DNA from 2 places in the Streptomyces sp. NBC_01264 genome. Region 1 is predicted to be linked to the other one. Evidence: riboswitches for the same ligand, from Rfam matches in the RefSeq annotation. Region 1 holds a riboswitch; the other holds the start of a gene.

Region 1 (7,733 bases):
TGCCGCTGGTGGGCGGTTCGGCTCCGTGGAAGGACTACTGCCGCTACCGGCGGCTGCGGCCGCTCTGGGTGGCCCTGCGCGGGTTCTCCCCGGGCGGACTGCGGCCCGTGCCGCTGACCTGGTGGTCACCGGTCGGCATCCGGCTGGTCCACCGCGAATCGGTGATCGACGACGGCATCCTGGCGCTCGGGTGCTGGTTCGACCCCGCCGTGCGCGAGGAGGCGTACGGGGCCGCGCGCGCTCAGGGCCGGTCCGAGGAGGAGGCCGCCCTCGTCTCGGACGCGGCCATGCTGGCGGCTGCCTGCCGCCGCCGCGCGGAGGCCGACCGCGCGGAGGCCGGACGTACGGAGGCCGACCGCGCGGAGGCCGGACGTACGGAGGCCGACCGCACCGGGACCGACCGTCCCGAGGCCGGCCAGGAGACCGCACCCGCGGCCGAGGCCCGCCCCGACTCCCCGGGCCCGTACCGTCTGGACTCCCGCCCGCTGACCGAGCTGGCCCACGCGTTCCAGACCTCCCCGATCGTGGCCAGGGCCCGCGACGGGGCCGCGCGCTCCTGACCGCGGGCCCCGTGCGCCGCTCCGGTCAGGCCGCGACCGCCACCGCCTCGCGGCTCGCGGCCGCCTCACCCGTGAGGACCTTGAGCCGCTTGGTGAAGAAGACCATCACCGCGCCGGCCGCGATCACCATGGCGCCCTGCCACAGGAAGTTCCAGCTCTGCCCGATGACCGCGTCGAGCCGGGGCAGCTGGGCCCCGATCGCGTCTCCGGTGGCGGCGGCGAGGAACCAGACGCCCATCATCTGGTTGGTGAAGGCCCGCGGGGCCAGCTTCGTGGTGACCGAGAGGCCCACCGGGCTCAGGCACATCTCGCCCATCACCTGGATCACGTACACGCCCACCAGCCACATCAGCGAGACCTTGACCCCGCTGGAGGCGATGGCCGCGGCGCCCGACATGACCACGAAGGAGGCGCCGGTCAGCAGCAGGGCCAGGCCGAACTTGAAGGGGGTGCTCATGTGCTTGCCCCGGCGCACCCAGAAGGCGGCGAAGACGGGGGCCAGGATGATCACGAACAGCGAGGGCAGCGACTGGGTCCAGCTCGCCGGGATGTGCCAGCCGAGCAGGGACAGGTCGGTCTTCTGGGCGGCGAACATGTTCAGCTCGTTGCCCATCTGGTCGTAGACCAGCCAGAACAGCGTGGCGGCCAGGAAGAGCCAGACGTAGGCCCGCAGCCGGGTCTTCTCGACCCGGTCGATCTTGGGGCTGCGGTACATCGAGAGCAGGACGCCCGCCGGGACCACCACGGCGACGATCGTCAGCACGAAGGTGATGTTGTCTATGTTCAGCGCGTGCGAGGCGGCCAGCAGGGTGATCAGTACGGCGGTGAAGACCAGGCCGTACGCGGAGGACCTGCGCACCTTGGCCCGCTCGGCGGGGGTGAGCCGGACCACGGGCTCCGTGCGCAGCTGCTCCGACAGGCGGCGGCCGCCGAGGACGTACTGGACCAGGCCGAGGGCCATGCCGACGGCGGCGGCGCCGAAGCCGAGGTGCCAGTTGACCTCCTCGCCGAGGTAGCCGACGACGAGCGGGGCGATGACGGCGCCCAGGTTGATGCCCATGTAGAAGATCGAGTAGCCGGCGTCGCGCCGCTGGTCGTCGTCGGCCGCGTACAGCCGGCCGACCAGCGCGGAGATGTTCGGCTTGAGCAGTCCGGTGCCGATGACGATGAGGACCAGGCCGGGCCAGACGAAGACCGGGTTCGGGACGGCCATCAGGACGTGGCCGGCCATGATGACCACGCCGCCCCACAGGACGGCCCTGCGGGCGCCGAGGAACCGGTCGGCGATCCAGCCGCCGGGCAGCGCCAGCAGCGAGATCATGGCCATGTAGACGCCTTCCACGGCCTCCGCGGTGCCCTCGTGGAGTCCCATGCCCCCGTGGCCGCGGGAGGCGGCGAGGAAGTGCACGAGGATGGCGACCATGCCGTAGAGGCTGAAACGCTCCCACAGCTCGGCGAGGACGAGGGTGGCGAGCCCGCGCGGGTGGCGCTTCCCGCCCACCACCGCCGCGCCCGGTCCTGCGTCCGGTGCTGCGTCCGACGCCGGGGGCTTGTGCATATCCATCGAAGGCTTCACATATTCAGTGGAGCCCTGTCGCGCGGGTCCCGGAACGTCCTTTCGGCCTGTTACCGCGGGAAACGGAACGCCCCGGACCGAAGGGCCCGGGGCGTTCGTCGTACCGGAGGGAGCGAGGCGCGGGTCAGAGGTCCGCGAGGGCCAGACCGGCCTGCGCGGCGGCGGCCTGGACGGTCTGCTCCAGCAGCACCGCGATGGTCATCGGGCCGACGCCGCCGGGGACCGGGGTGATCAGGGAGGCGCGGGCGGCGGCCGACTCGAAGTGGACGTCGCCGACGTTGCCCTCGTTGTAGCCGGCGTCCAGGACCACGGCGCCCGGCTTGATGTCCTCGCCGCGGATGAACTCGGCCTTGCCCACGGCGGCGACCAGCACGTCGGCCTTGCGGACGATGGACGGCAGGTCCACGGTGCGGGAGTGGCAGTAGGTGACGGTGGCGTTCTGCTCCAGCAGCAGCATCCCGGCGGGCTTGCCCAGGATCGCGCTGCGGCCGACGACCACGGCGTGCTTGCCGGTCAGGTCCACGTCGTAGGCCTCCAGCAGCCGCATGATGCCGCCGGGGGTGCAGGAGACGAAGCCCGGCAGTCCGAAGCCCATGGCTGCGAAGGAGTGCATGGTGACCCCGTCGACGTCCTTCCCCGGGGCGATGGCCTCGAAGGCGGCGCGCTCGTCGATGTGGTGCGGGACGGGGTGCTGGAGCAGGATGCCGCTGATCTCCGGGTCCTCGGAGAGCGCGGTCAGGGTGGCGACGAGCTCCTCGGTGGTCGTCGCGGCCGGCAGCTCCACGTGGCGGGAGGTGATCCCGGCCTTGGCGCAGCGGTTCTGCTTCATCCGGACGTAGGTGACGGACGCGGGGTCCTCGCCCACCAGCACGGTGGCCAGACAGGGTGCGGTACCGGTGCGCTCGGTGATCTTCGCGGCGTACTCGGCGGTCTGCTCGGAGATGCGGCGGGCGAGGGCGGTGCCGTCCATCAGCGTGGCGGTCCGTGCCTGTTGGGCGGTCGTCTGAAGTGTCATCGGGGCTCCTGGCGTCGCTACGGGATCGCGGTTCGCCCAGGCGCGCGGCAGTCGGCGTACGGGATGCGGGATGCGGGTGTACGCCGGGCCGCTCCCCGGTGGTGATCCACCCGAACGCCAGTCACGGCCCGCCGTAAGTGTAAGCGAACCCCCGCGGGGCCCGGTGCGGGCCCCGCGCCCGGCAATCGGGTGGATGACCGGGCCCGGACCTGGGACGATCGAGGGATGACGCGTACTTTCGACCACCTCGTCGCGGAAGCGGAATCCGTCTCCGTGGACGGCTGGGACTTCTCCTGGCTCGACGGCCGCGCCACCGAGCAGCGTCCCTCCTGGGGCTACCAGCGCCTCCTGGCCCGGCACCTGGCGCGGGTCGGCTCCGCCCTGGACATCCAGACCGGAGGCGGGGAGGTGCTCGCCGGAGCCGGGCCCCTGCCGCCGCTGACGGTGGCCACCGAATCGTGGCCGCCGAACATCGACAAGGCGACAAAGCTGCTGCACCCGCTCGGCACGGTGGTGGTCGCGGACTCCGACGAGCCGCCACTGCCGTTCGGCGACGAGGCCTTCGAGTTCGTCTCCAGCCGGCATCCGGTGACGGTCTGGTGGGAGGAGATCGCGCGGGTGCTGAAGCCCGGTGGCACGTACTTCTCCCAGCAGGTCGGGCCGGCGAGCGTTTTCGAGCTCGTGGAGTACTTCCTGGGCCCGCAGCCCGAGGAGGTCCGGCGGGGCCGGCACCCCGACGACGCGGTCGCCGGGGCCACGAAGGCGGGGCTGGAGGTGGTCGATCTGCGCTCCGAGCGGCTTCGGACCGAGTTCCACGACATCGGAGCCGTGATCTACTTTCTGAGGAAGGTGATCTGGATGGTGCCGGGCTTCACGGTCGGGCAGCATCGGGACCGATTGCGCGAGCTGCACGAACAGATCGCGCACGAGGGCCCGTTCGTCGCTCACACCGCCCGCTTTCTCATCGAAGCCCGCAAAACGGGCTGACAAAACGGGCGGACGCGACCACCCGCGACCGGCTCCCCGGTCACGGCGTGGCGCAGGTCACTCAATTCAGCGCGTAACGAATCTACTCGGGCATGCGATGAACCGACAGGTGTCCTCGTGCGGCCCGGAATACAGCCCCCCCTCGGGTCTGTTTCCCGAGTTCGCGCGATGATGTCCCGCCACCCCTTATCTGTTCGCAACGAGAGGCTCCTTGTGTCGCTCAGCCCGTCCCGTACGTTCCCCACGGAAATCGCCGAATCAGAGGCCCTGGTCGCGCTTGTCGAGCGCGGCCGCGAGCAGGGTCACATCAACGGTGATGACGTGCGCCAGGCCTTCGAGGCCGGCCGCATCCCGGTGGACCAGTGGAAGCGGGTCCTGCGCAGCCTGAACCAGGTCCTGGACGAGGAGGGCGTCGCGCTGCACGTGAGCGCCGCCCCCGCCACGAAGGCTCCCGCCAAGAAGGTGCGCAAGGCGGCCGCCGCCCCGGCGCGCGTCGCCAAGAAGGCCGCTGCCCCGCCGCGCCTCATCGGTGCGCGCAAAACGGCCGCCACCACCCCCGCCGCGGCGATATCCGACCCGTCGGCCTCCGGGACCGAGGAGGAGGTGGTGGCCGAGGCCGCCGCCGCGCCCAAGAAGCGGACGGTCAAGAAGGCCGCCGTCAAGAAGACCGCCGTGAAGAAGACGGCCGCCACGAAGAAGACCGCCAAGGACGGCGACGAGGGCGATGCCCCCGTGGCCGAGGGCGAGGACTGGGCGGCCGAGGACCTGGACGAGGGCGACGAGAAGGAGACGCCCAAGACGGGCGGCAGCGCCGGCTTCGTCCTGTCCGACGACGACGAGGACGACGCCCCGGCCCAGACCGTCATGGTCGCCGGCGCCACCGCCGACCCCGTCAAGGACTACCTCAAGCTCATCGGCAAGGTGCCGCTGCTCAACGCCGAGCAGGAGGTGGAGCTCGCCAAGCGCATCGAGGCCGGTCTCTTCTCCGAGTACAAGCTCGAAGAGGAGGAGGACCACAAGCCCGCGTTCAAGCGCGAGCTGGAGATCCTCGTCGAGGACGGCCGCCGGGCCAAGAACCACCTGCTGGAGGCCAACCTCCGTCTCGTGGTCTCCCTGGCCAAGCGCTACACCGGCCGCGGCATGCTCTTCCTGGACCTGATCCAGGAGGGCAACGTCGGTCTGATCCGCGCGGTGGAGAAGTTCGACTACACCAAGGGCTTCAAGTTCTCCACGTACGCCACCTGGTGGATCCGGCAGGCGATCACGCGTGCCATGGCCGACCAGTCGCGCACGATCCGCATCCCCGTCCACATGGTCGAGATCATCAACAAGCTGGCCCGTGTCCAGCGCCAGATGCTCCAGGACCTCGGCCGGGAGCCCACTCCGGAGGAGCTGGGCAAGGAACTCGACATGACCCCCGAGAAGGTCATCGAGGTCCAGAAGTACGGCCGCGAGCCGATCTCCCTGCACACCCCGCTGGGTGAGGAGGGTGACAGCGAGTTCGGTGACCTCATCGAGGACTCCGAGGCGGTCGTGCCGGCCGACGCGGTCTCCTTCACCTTCCTCCAGGAGCAGCTCCAGTCCATCCTGGGCACGCTCTCGGAGCGCGAGGCGGGCGTGGTCTCCATGCGCTACGGCCTCAACGACGGCCAGCCGAAGACCCTCGACGAGATCGGCCGCGTGTACGGGGTCACCCGTGAGCGCATCCGCCAGATCGAGTCGAAGACCATGTCGAAGCTCCGTCACCCGTCGCGCTCGCAGGTGCTGCGCGACTACCTCGACTGAGTCGGCCTGCTCGCAGAGCCCCGCGTCCCCAGCGATCGGTGGGGACGCGGGGCTCTGTCGTCACGGGGCTCCGTCGTCACGGGGGGTCAGACGTGCCCAGGCATCCCGTCAGCGCGTCCCGTACGCGAAGGGGCGATCCACTGGGCCGGGCGCCGGACCAGGAACCGCTGGGCCGCCGGGTAGTGGATCTTCTCGCGCCGGTCGAACGACACGGCGACGCCGGTCCGGTTCCGCGTGACCGCGGTCACGCGGAACACGTGGCCCTCGTGCAATACCTCGTCGCCCTTGGCCAGCTGCTGGGCGATCTTGACGAAGGTGCGGTAACCCTGCGGAGGAGAGGTCTCGTCCATGGGGCCTCCCCTGCGTGCGGGACATTCCCCAGTGTCGCCGGATCCTGGTACGGGTGGTGCGGCTCACCGGCGGGCCTCGACCAGGCGCGGCATGTCGCGGGCCGACTCCACGAGGAACCAGGCGGGCAGCACGGGCAGGCCGTCGGCGTCGTCGGCGATGACGGTCTGGGCGACCTCGACGGAGATCTCGGCGAGCTGGACGAGGAGGGACTTGGCCCGGTACGCGGTCTGCCGGACGGCGGGCGAGACGTGCTCGCGCCGTGCGGGCAGCTCCTTGACCAGCCGGCCCCGGAAGGCGTCGGCCAGGTAGTAGAGCAGGTCGCGGTCGGCGAGGCGGGTGGGCCAGTTCGCGTCGCCCTTCATGATCGCCTCGATGCCGAAGGAGTGGCGGACGATCTTCGCGTAACCGCAGAAGGAGACGGCGTGCGCCGGGGTGAGGGTGCCGTGCGCGATCACCTTGAGGGTCGTCTCGTCCAGCTCGGTGCCGAAGGAGTGCAGGGCGTCCGAGAGCATGTGCCAGGAGCGCGGCGTGGAGAAGGGCTCCTCCGTCTTGGGCGGCTGCGACCACAGGTGGTCGGGCCGGTCGGTGAGGTAGTCGGTGACCCACGGGTGGATCCCGTGCTCGCCGGCCCAGACCAGCCAGTCCCCGGCGGAGGCGTTCAGGTGGACGTGGGTGAGCCGGTTGACCAGCGCGGAGGCGATGGGGCGGGCCAGGGCGTTGTCGGTGGCCCGGTTGCCCGCGCCGATGACGATGGAGCCGGCGGGCAGCTCGTAGGAGCCGATCCGCCGGTCGAGGATCAGGGAGTAGAAGGCCTTCTGCACGTCCGGGCCGGCGGCGTTGAGCTCGTCGAGGAACAGGCAGTACGGCTCCTCGCGGGCGATGGCCTCGGGCGGGCAGAACACGGAGCGCCCGTCACGGATCTGCGGTACGCCGATCAGGTCCTCGGGCGCGAGCTGCGTACCGAGCAGGCTCACGCACTGCAGCCCCAGCGAGTCGGCGAACTTCCGCACGAGCGAGGACTTGCCGATGCCGGGCGCGCCCCAGAGGAACACGGGCCGCACGGTGGCGAGTCCGAGGAGCAGTTCGGGGAGCTGGGCGGGGGTGACGGTGACGGCAGCCTGCACGGGTGGGGATGTCCTTAGGGTCCGGGTACGCGGTGCGCGCGGTGTGCCCAGTGTGAGCACACCGCAGGGCCCGGGGCACCCGGTTTTTCCGGGCCCCCGAGGCCCTCCGGCCCCTTGCGCTCAGGCCGCGGAGTGCTCCAGCAGGTGCTTGAGCTTCTCCTCGCTGCGGGGCATCTCCTTGCGGACCATGGGCTTGACCGCGAGCGGGACGAACGCCCTGCCCAGGCCGTGGCCCTCGAAGTCGACGGCGATGGTCACGCGCGAGCGGGCGCCTCCGTCGAGGGGTTCGATGCGGCCCCGCACGTCCGGGCGGACCGGTCCGTCGACACCGTGGA
Region 2 (7,733 bases), on a different contig from region 1:
GTAGCCCTTGCCCTCGTACGCGGCCTCCAGCGCGGGGATCGACTCGCCCGTGAGAGTGGAGTAGATCGTGAGCAGGTTGCTGACGCCGGGCTTGTTCTCCGCGTCGAACCGGACCACGGCCTCGGTGTCGGTCACGGCGCTCTTGATCTTCTTCTCGGTGGCCTTGGGCTCGTCGAGGAGGTTGATCAGACCCTTGGGCGAGGAAGCCGACTTCGACATCTTGATCGCCGGGTCCTGGAGGTCGTAGATCTTCGCGACCTCCTTGACGATGTGCGCGGCGGGGAGGGTGAAGGTCTGCCCGAAGCGCTGGTTGAAGCGCTCGGCCAGGTCCCGGGTCAGCTCGATGTGCTGCCGCTGGTCCTCGCCGACGGGGACGGCGTTCGCCTGGTAGAGCAGGATGTCGGCGACCTGGAGGATCGGGTACGTGAACAGGCCGACGGTGGCGTTGTTGGCGCCGCCCTTCGCGGACTTGTCCTTGAACTGGGTCATCCGGCTGGCCTCGCCGAACCCGGTGATGCAGTTCATCACCCAGCCGAGCTGCGCGTGCTCGGGCACGTGGCTCTGGATGAAGAGCGTGCAGCGCTCGGGGTCGAGACCGGCGGCGAGGAGCTGTGCGGCGGACAGCCGGGTATTGGCGCGCAGATCCTTCGGATCCTGCGGCATGGTGATCGCGTGCAGGTCGACGACCATGTAGAAGGCGTCGTGCGTCTCCTGGAGGGCGACGTACTGCCGGATGGCTCCGAGGTAGTTCCCGAGGTGGAACGAACCGGAGGTGGGCTGGATGCCGGAGAGCGCGCGAGGACGATCAGAAGCCATGGCCCCATTCTCTCAGGTGCGACACGGGGCTCGGCCCCGCCACTGGCCGGAACCGGGCGGGTCGCCCCCGGCCCGCCCGTCCCCCGCCCGGGTACCCGGCGGTAGCGCGCCGTCCGGATCTTGCCCCGGCCGAGCGACCGCTTTCCGCCGAGGTCCGGGGGGTGCCGCTGCGCGGCACTTCGCGGGCACCGCCCGCACCCGCGCCTCAAACGCCGGCGGGGCTGAATTTTCGCCGGCGTCGGCCATATCCAGCCCCGCCGGCGTTTGAGGCGCGGGGTCTGGGGCGGAGCCCCAGGGGGTCCGGGCGCAGCCCGGGGAACGGTGGAAGGGCGGGTAGGGGATCCAGCCCCGCAGGGACCGGACCCCCCACCCGGGGGGGGATCAGGCGATCGGGAGGCCCGGGGCCGGGAAGGCGGCCATGAGGTCGGCGACCTCGGCGCGGATCACGGCCAAGGCCGCCTCGTCACCCTTGGCCGCCGCGGAGACCGCGTCAGAGATCCAGTCGGCGACCACCGGCATGTGCTCCGCACGAAGCCCCCGCGAGGTCAGCGACGGCGTACCGATCCGGATCCCCGACGGGTCGAACGGCTTGCGCGGGTCGAACGGCACCGTGTTGTAGTTCACGACGATCCCCGCCCGGTCCAGCGCCTTCGCCGCGATCTTCCCGGACACCGACTTCCCGGTGAGGTCGATCAGGATCAGGTGGTTGTCCGTACCGCCCGACACCAGATCGAAGCCCCGCTCCAGCAGAGCCGCGGCCAGCGCCTTCGCATTGGCCACGACCGCGTGCGCGTACGACACGAACGAGGGCTGCGCCGCCTCGTGGAGCGCCACCGCGATTCCGGCCGTCGTCTGGTTGTGCGGGCCGCCCTGGAGGCCGGGGAAGACCGCCTTGTCGATGGCCTTCGCGTGCTCCTCGCGGCACATCAGCATCGCGCCGCGCGGCCCGCGCAGGGTCTTGTGGGTGGTCGTCGAGATCACGTCCACGTGACCCGCCGGGGAGGGGTGCGCCCCGCCCGCGATCAGGCCGGCGATGTGCGCCACGTCGGCGACGAGCACCGAGCCCGCCTCCTTCGCGATCGACGCGAAGGCCTCGAAGTCGATCGTGCGCGGGAGCGCCGTACCGCCGCAGAAGATCAGCTTGGGCCGCTCCGCCAGCGCGAGGTCCCGTACGGCGTCGTAGTCGATGAGACCGGTCTCCGCCTGGACCCCGTACTGCACGCCGCGGAACCAGGAGCCCGTCGCCGAGACCCCCCAGCCGTGCGTCAGGTGCCCGCCCATCGGCAGCGCCATGCCCATCACCGTGTCGCCCGGCTTCGCGAAGGCCAGGTACACCGCGAGGTTGGCGGGCGAGCCGGAGTACGGCTGCACGTTGGCGTGGTCGACTCCGAAGAGGCCCTTCGCCCGCTCCACGGCCAGTGCCTCGATGCGGTCGATGTTCTGCTGGCCCTCGTAGTAGCGGCGGCCCGGGTAGCCCTCGCTGTACTTGTTCTGCAGCACCGTGCCGGAGGCCTCCAGCACGGCGGAGGACACGTAGTTCTCGCTCGGGATGAGGCGGAGGGTCTCCGCCTGGAGGGTCTCCTCGGCGGCGACGAAGGACGCCAGCTCGGGGTCGGTGGCGAGCAGGGCGGGGTGGCGGTACGGGTGGTGGTTCGCGCTCATGGCGGTTCCTCCGGGGTCGATGTCGGATCTCGTCCCCGCGAGGCCCAGGCGAGCGGCCCTGTGTGCGGTCGTGCGCGCACGGCTCCCCCGGAGTTGGTTCTCCGTGCGCCAGTCGCCGTGCGTGTCCGACACCTTAGCGGGCGCGCCGCCGGAAAGGTTTCTCCGTCCGCGATGCGAGCGAGGATGGAGGGTGACGCCACCCTCGTCACCGGCTTGACGGACGATCGGAGACCCCGTGTCGACAACTGCTGATGCCATCCGCTCCGCCGACGCGCACAGCGCGCACAACTACCACCCCCTGCCCGTCGTCGTCGCCACCGCCGAGGGCGCGTGGATGACCGACGTGGAGGGGCGCCGCTACCTCGACATGCTCGCGGGCTACTCCGCCCTGAACTTCGGCCACGGCAACCGCCGGCTGCTCGACGCCGCCCGCGCCCAGCTGGAGCGGGTCACCCTGACCTCCCGCGCCTTCCACCACGACCGCTTCGCGGACTTCTGTACCGAGCTCGCGGCGCTGTGCGGCAAGGAAGCGGTCCTGCCCATGAACACCGGTGCGGAGGCCGTGGAGACGGCGGTGAAGACCGCCCGCAAGTGGGGGTACGAGGTCAAGGGCGTACCGGACGGCCACGCCAAGATCGTGGTGGCGGCCGACAACTTCCACGGCCGCACGACGACCATCGTGTCGTTCTCCACCGACCACGACGCCCGCGACCACTTCGGTCCGTACACCCCCGGCTTCGAGATCGTCCCGTACGGGGACCTCACCGCCCTCGCCCACGCCGTCACCTCCAACACCGTCGCCGTGCTCCTGGAGCCGATCCAGGGTGAGGCCGGGGTGCTCGTGCCGCCCCCCGGATACCTGAAGGGCGTACGGGAACTGACGCGCGAGCGGAACGTCCTGTTCATGGCCGACGAGATCCAGTCGGGCCTGGGCCGCACCGGGAAGACCTTCGCGTGCGAGCACGAGGGGGTCGTCCCCGACGTGTACATCCTCGGCAAGGCGCTGGGCGGCGGGGTCGTTCCGGTGTCGGCGGTGGTGGCCGACCTCGACGTGCTCGGCGTGTTCAAGCCGGGCGAGCACGGCTCCACCTTCGGCGGCAACCCGCTGGCCTGCGCCGTCGCCCTGGAGGTCATCGCGATGCTGCGCACCGGCGAGCACCAGCAGCGCGCCACCGAACTCGGCGACCACCTGCACCGGGAGCTGAACCTGCTGGTCGGCGGCGGTGCGGTGACCGCCGTACGGGGCCGCGGGCTGTGGGCGGGCGTGGACATCGACCCGTCGCGCGGCACCGGCCGGGAGATCTCCGAGAAGCTGATGGAGCTCGGGGTGCTGGTCAAGGACACCCACGGGTCGACCATCCGCATCGCGCCGCCGCTGGTGATCTCCAAGGAGGACCTGGACTGGGGGCTGGACCAGCTCAGGTCGGTCCTCGGCGCCTGACGGGTCCGGGCCCCCTAGAGGATGACGTGGGGCAGGAAGCGGGCGTACTCGTCCGTGACCGGCCCCGCCGATTCGCGGATGCCGAGGCCCGCCGACTCGTCCTCGACGACCCACGCGCCGAGCACCACCCGGTTGCCGTCGAAGTCGGGCAGCGGGGCGAGGCCCTGGAAGACGTAGGTCTCGTCCTCCTCCGGTGCGAACGGCTCGCCGCCGACCGGGTGCAGGGTGACGCCCGCGCCCTCCCGCCCCAGCAGCGGCTTCGCCGCGTAGCCGGTGGTGGTGGCGAGTTCGCGCGGGCCGTCCAGGTAGGCGGGCAGCAGGTTCGGGTGCTCGGGGAAGAGCTCCCACAGGACCGCCAGCAGCGCCTTGTTGGAGAGCAGCATCTTCCACAGGGGCTCGATCCAGGTGGTGGTGCCGGAGCCGCCGCCGTGGTCGTACGTGCCGAGGACCTGCGGGGCGAACTCGTCGGTGGCCAGCCACTCCCACGGGTAGAGCTTGAAGATCGCGCGGATGAAGCCGAGCTTCTCGTCCACGAACCGGCCGGACAGGCTGTCCCAGCCGATCCGCTCCACCGACAGCTCCCGGGTCTCCAGGCCGGCCTGCTCGGCGGTCTCCTGGAGGTAGGCGACCGTCATCAGGTCCTCGCCGAGCTCGTCGGTCTCGGAGTGCGCGAAGTGCACCGGGCCGGGCGGCAGCAGCTCCGCCTGGCGGCGCCAGGCGTCGACGAGCCGCTCGTGGAGGGAGTTCCACTGGTCGGCGCCGGGGAAGCGTTCCTCCATCCAGAACCACTGCGGGCTGGCCGCCTCCACGAGGGAGGTGGGGGTGTCCGCGTTGTACTCCAGCAGCTTGGCGGGGCTGCCGGAGCCGTCGTAGCGCAGGTCGAAGCGGCCGTAGAGCGAGGGCTGTTCGGCGCGGCGCCGCCAGGACTCGGCGATCAGCGCGGCGAGCTTCGGGTCGGTGATGCCGAGGTCTGCGAAGCGGTCCTGGTCGACTATGTGCTGCGCCGCCGCCAGGCACATGGCGTGCAGCTCCTCGACCACGTTCTCCAGCGCCTCGACCTCGGGGAGGGTGAAGGAGTAGTACGCGCTCTCGTCCCAGTAGGGGCGCAGGGAGTCGTCGGGGTAGCGGGTCAGGGGGTAGATCAGCCCCTGTTCCTCGACGGTCTTCTGCCAGTCGGGGCGGGGCTCGATGGTGTGTCGCTGCACGCTGGATCAGCCGCCCGAGGAGCTCTTGTGGCTGCCGCCGATGCCGCCGCGGGTGACGGCGGACTTGTCGAAGCTGCCGCCGCTGACCCTGTTCTTCGCGACGGAGCCGCCGTAGTAGTACGCGCCGCGGCCGCCGCTCTTGCACTCCTTGGAGTTCAGCTTCTCCAGGGTGGCGCGGTCCGCGCAGCGCTTGTCGGGCTCGCTGCTGCTTCCGCACGCCACCAGGGCGGCGGCGAGCAGGCCCATGCCGCCGAGGGCGACGGTGCCGGAGCGCATGCGGCGCTTGGTACGCGTGGTGTCGTTGCTACTACTGCTGTCCATGGACTGTTCGCTCCCCCTGGGGTGGCCGGCTGCGCACAGACTAGAACGGCCGCCCCGGCCGACGGAATCCGGCCGACGCCGGATCCGTGACCTAGAGTCGGTTCGTGCTCATTGGGATGATTTGCGCGCTCGGTGCGGCGGTCTGCTTCGGCACGGCGTCGGTCCTGCAAGCGGTGGCGGCGCGGGCGGCGGAGCCGGGGACGGGGTCCGGGGTCGACACCGCCCTCCTCCTACGGGCGCTGCGCCAGTGGCGCTACCTCGCCGGACTCGGGCTGGACGGGATCGGCTTCGTCCTCCAGATCATCGCCCTGCGGCACATCCCGATCTACGCGGTGGGCGCGGCCCTCGCCGCCAGCCTCGCGGTGACCGCGGTGGTCGCGGCGCGGCTGCTGAAGGTACGGCTGAGCGGGACGGAGTGGGGCGCGGTCGCGGTGGTCTGCGCGGGGCTGGTGATGCTCGGTCTGGCCTCCGGGGAGGAGGGCTCGGGCAAGGGCACGCTCGCGCTGAAGCTGGGGCTGCTGGCGGTGGCCGGGCTGGTGCTGGTGGTCGGGGCCGTCGCGGGCGGGCTGCCGGACCGCAGCCGGGCACTGACGCTGGGCCTGGCCGCCGGGACGGGCTTCGGGGTGGTGGAGGTGGCGGTCCGCCTCATCGACGACATCTCCCTTTCTGCCCTCTCCAACCCGGCGTTCTACGCCCTCCTCCTCGGCGGCGGCTCCGCGTTCCTCCTCCTCACCTCGGCGCTGGCGCGGGGCTCGGTGACGGCCGCGACGGCCGGCATGGTGCTGGGCGAGACGATCGGCCCGGCGGCGGTGGGCGTGGCCTGGCTGGGCGACCGCACCCGCGAGGGCCTGACCTGGCTGGCCGTCGCCGGCTTCGTGGTGGCCGTAACGGGAGCCCTGGCCCTGGCCCGCTTCGGCGAACCCCCGGCGGAGCCGGCTCACCCGTCCGGCACGTGAGGAAGGAACGGGCGCAGCCCGGTGCTTCTGGGGCTCCGCGCCAGGCCCCGCTCCTCAAACGCCGGAGAGGCTGGATTTCCCCAACCACCGGCGGTCACGCGCGGGCTACCGCCGGCCAAATCCAGCCCGTCCGGCGTTTGAGGACCGGGTCCGGGCGGAGCCCGGGGAACGGGCGAAGGGCGGGTAGGGGACAGCTCCCGCAGGGCCCCCTCACGGGAGCGCAGCGACCAGCGCGGCCAGCGTAGGCGCCCACGCGCTCTGGGACGGAGTCCCGAAGCCGACGACCAGCGCTTCGCGCGCGGGCATCGCCGCCGCCGGGTGACGGAAGAAGGACAGCGGCAGCAGCCCCAGATCCTGCCAGGCGGCCGCCCTCAGCGCGGCCCGTTCCCCGCCCGGCGGCAGGTCCAGCACCGCGTGCAGCCCCGCCGCGATGCCGGACACCTCCGCGCGGTCCCCGACGGCCGCCACCAGCTCGTCACGCCGCCGCCGGTAGCGCAGCCGCATCTCCCGCACGTGCCGGTCGTACGCCCCCGACCGGATGAACTCGGCCAGCGTCAGCTGGTCCAGCGCGCTGGAGCTCCAGTCGGTCCGGCCCTTCACCGCGAGCACCTCCTCCAACAGCGGTCCCGGCAGCACCATCCAGCCCATGCGCAGCCCCGGCGCCAGGGACTTGCTCGCCGTGCCCAGGTAGACCACCCGGTCCGGGTCCAGTCCCTGGAGCGCGCCGACCGGCTGGCGGTCGTAGCGGAACTCCCCGTCGTAGTCGTCCTCCAGGATCAGCCCGCCCGTGGACCGGGCCCAGTCCACCGCCGCCGACCGCCGCCCGGGCGTCAGCGCGGCGCCCGTGGGGAACTGGTGCGCCGGCGTCAGCAGGACCGCCCCCGCGCCCGAACCGGCCAGCTCGGTGGTGCGGGCCCCCGCCCCGTCCACCGCCAGCGGCCGCGTCCGTAGCCCGGCGGCGGTCAGCAGCTCCCGGTGCGCGTCCAGCCCGTACCCCTCCACCGCCGTCTCCCGGATCCGGCGCGCCCGCAGCATCCGCGCGAGCAGCATCAGGGCCTGGCCGAAGCCCGCGCACAGCACGATGTGTTCGGGGTCGGCGTACACCCCGCGGGCCCGCGCCAGGTACCCGGCGAGCACCTCGCGCAGCTCGACCCGGCCGCGCGGGTCCGCGTACCCGAAGGCCTCGTTCGGCGCCTCGGTCAGCGCCCGCCGGGCCGCCGCGAGCCAGGCGGCGCGCGGGAAGCCGCCCAGGTCCGGGGAACCGGGCTTCAGGCTGTACGAGGTCTGCGCGCGCACGGGGCGCCGTACGGGCACGGCCGCCGCGGGACGCCG

What was found. A riboswitch is a leader RNA that binds a small molecule or an ion and turns the genes downstream of it on or off. The one in region 1 is predicted to bind ZMP and ZTP.
Region 2: another riboswitch for ZMP and ZTP. It lies ahead of glyA (serine hydroxymethyltransferase); the one in region 1 lies ahead of OG435_RS40230 (bifunctional 5,10-methylenetetrahydrofolate dehydrogenase/5,10-methenyltetrahydrofolate cyclohydrolase).

Annotation. Positions count from the first base shown of each region.
Region 1 covers NZ_JAPEOX010000002.1:1,591,368-1,599,100, forward strand. The annotation lists gene OG435_RS40220 (MAB_1171c family putative transporter) at 1-560, shown strand, start outside; gene OG435_RS40225 (peptide MFS transporter) at 586-2,124, opposite strand; gene OG435_RS40230 (bifunctional 5,10-methylenetetrahydrofolate dehydrogenase/5,10-methenyltetrahydrofolate cyclohydrolase) at 2,261-3,151, opposite strand; ZMP/ZTP riboswitch at 3,179-3,286, opposite strand; gene OG435_RS40235 (class I SAM-dependent methyltransferase) at 3,377-4,138, shown strand; gene OG435_RS40240 (RNA polymerase sigma factor) at 4,352-5,923, shown strand; gene OG435_RS40245 (hypothetical protein) at 6,010-6,273, opposite strand; gene OG435_RS40250 (ATP-binding protein) at 6,337-7,398, opposite strand; gene OG435_RS40255 (SRPBCC family protein) at 7,519-7,733, opposite strand, start outside.
Region 2 covers NZ_JAPEOX010000001.1:5,950,435-5,958,167, reverse strand. The annotation lists gene trpS (tryptophan--tRNA ligase) at 1-816, opposite strand, end outside; gene glyA (serine hydroxymethyltransferase) at 1,198-2,478, opposite strand; ZMP/ZTP riboswitch at 2,514-2,604, opposite strand; gene rocD (ornithine--oxo-acid transaminase) at 2,714-3,919, shown strand; gene OG435_RS27965 (glutathionylspermidine synthase family protein) at 3,934-5,124, opposite strand; gene OG435_RS27960 (hypothetical protein) at 5,131-5,445, opposite strand; gene OG435_RS27955 (hypothetical protein) at 5,562-6,401, shown strand; gene OG435_RS27950 (PLP-dependent aminotransferase family protein) at 6,612-7,733, opposite strand, start outside.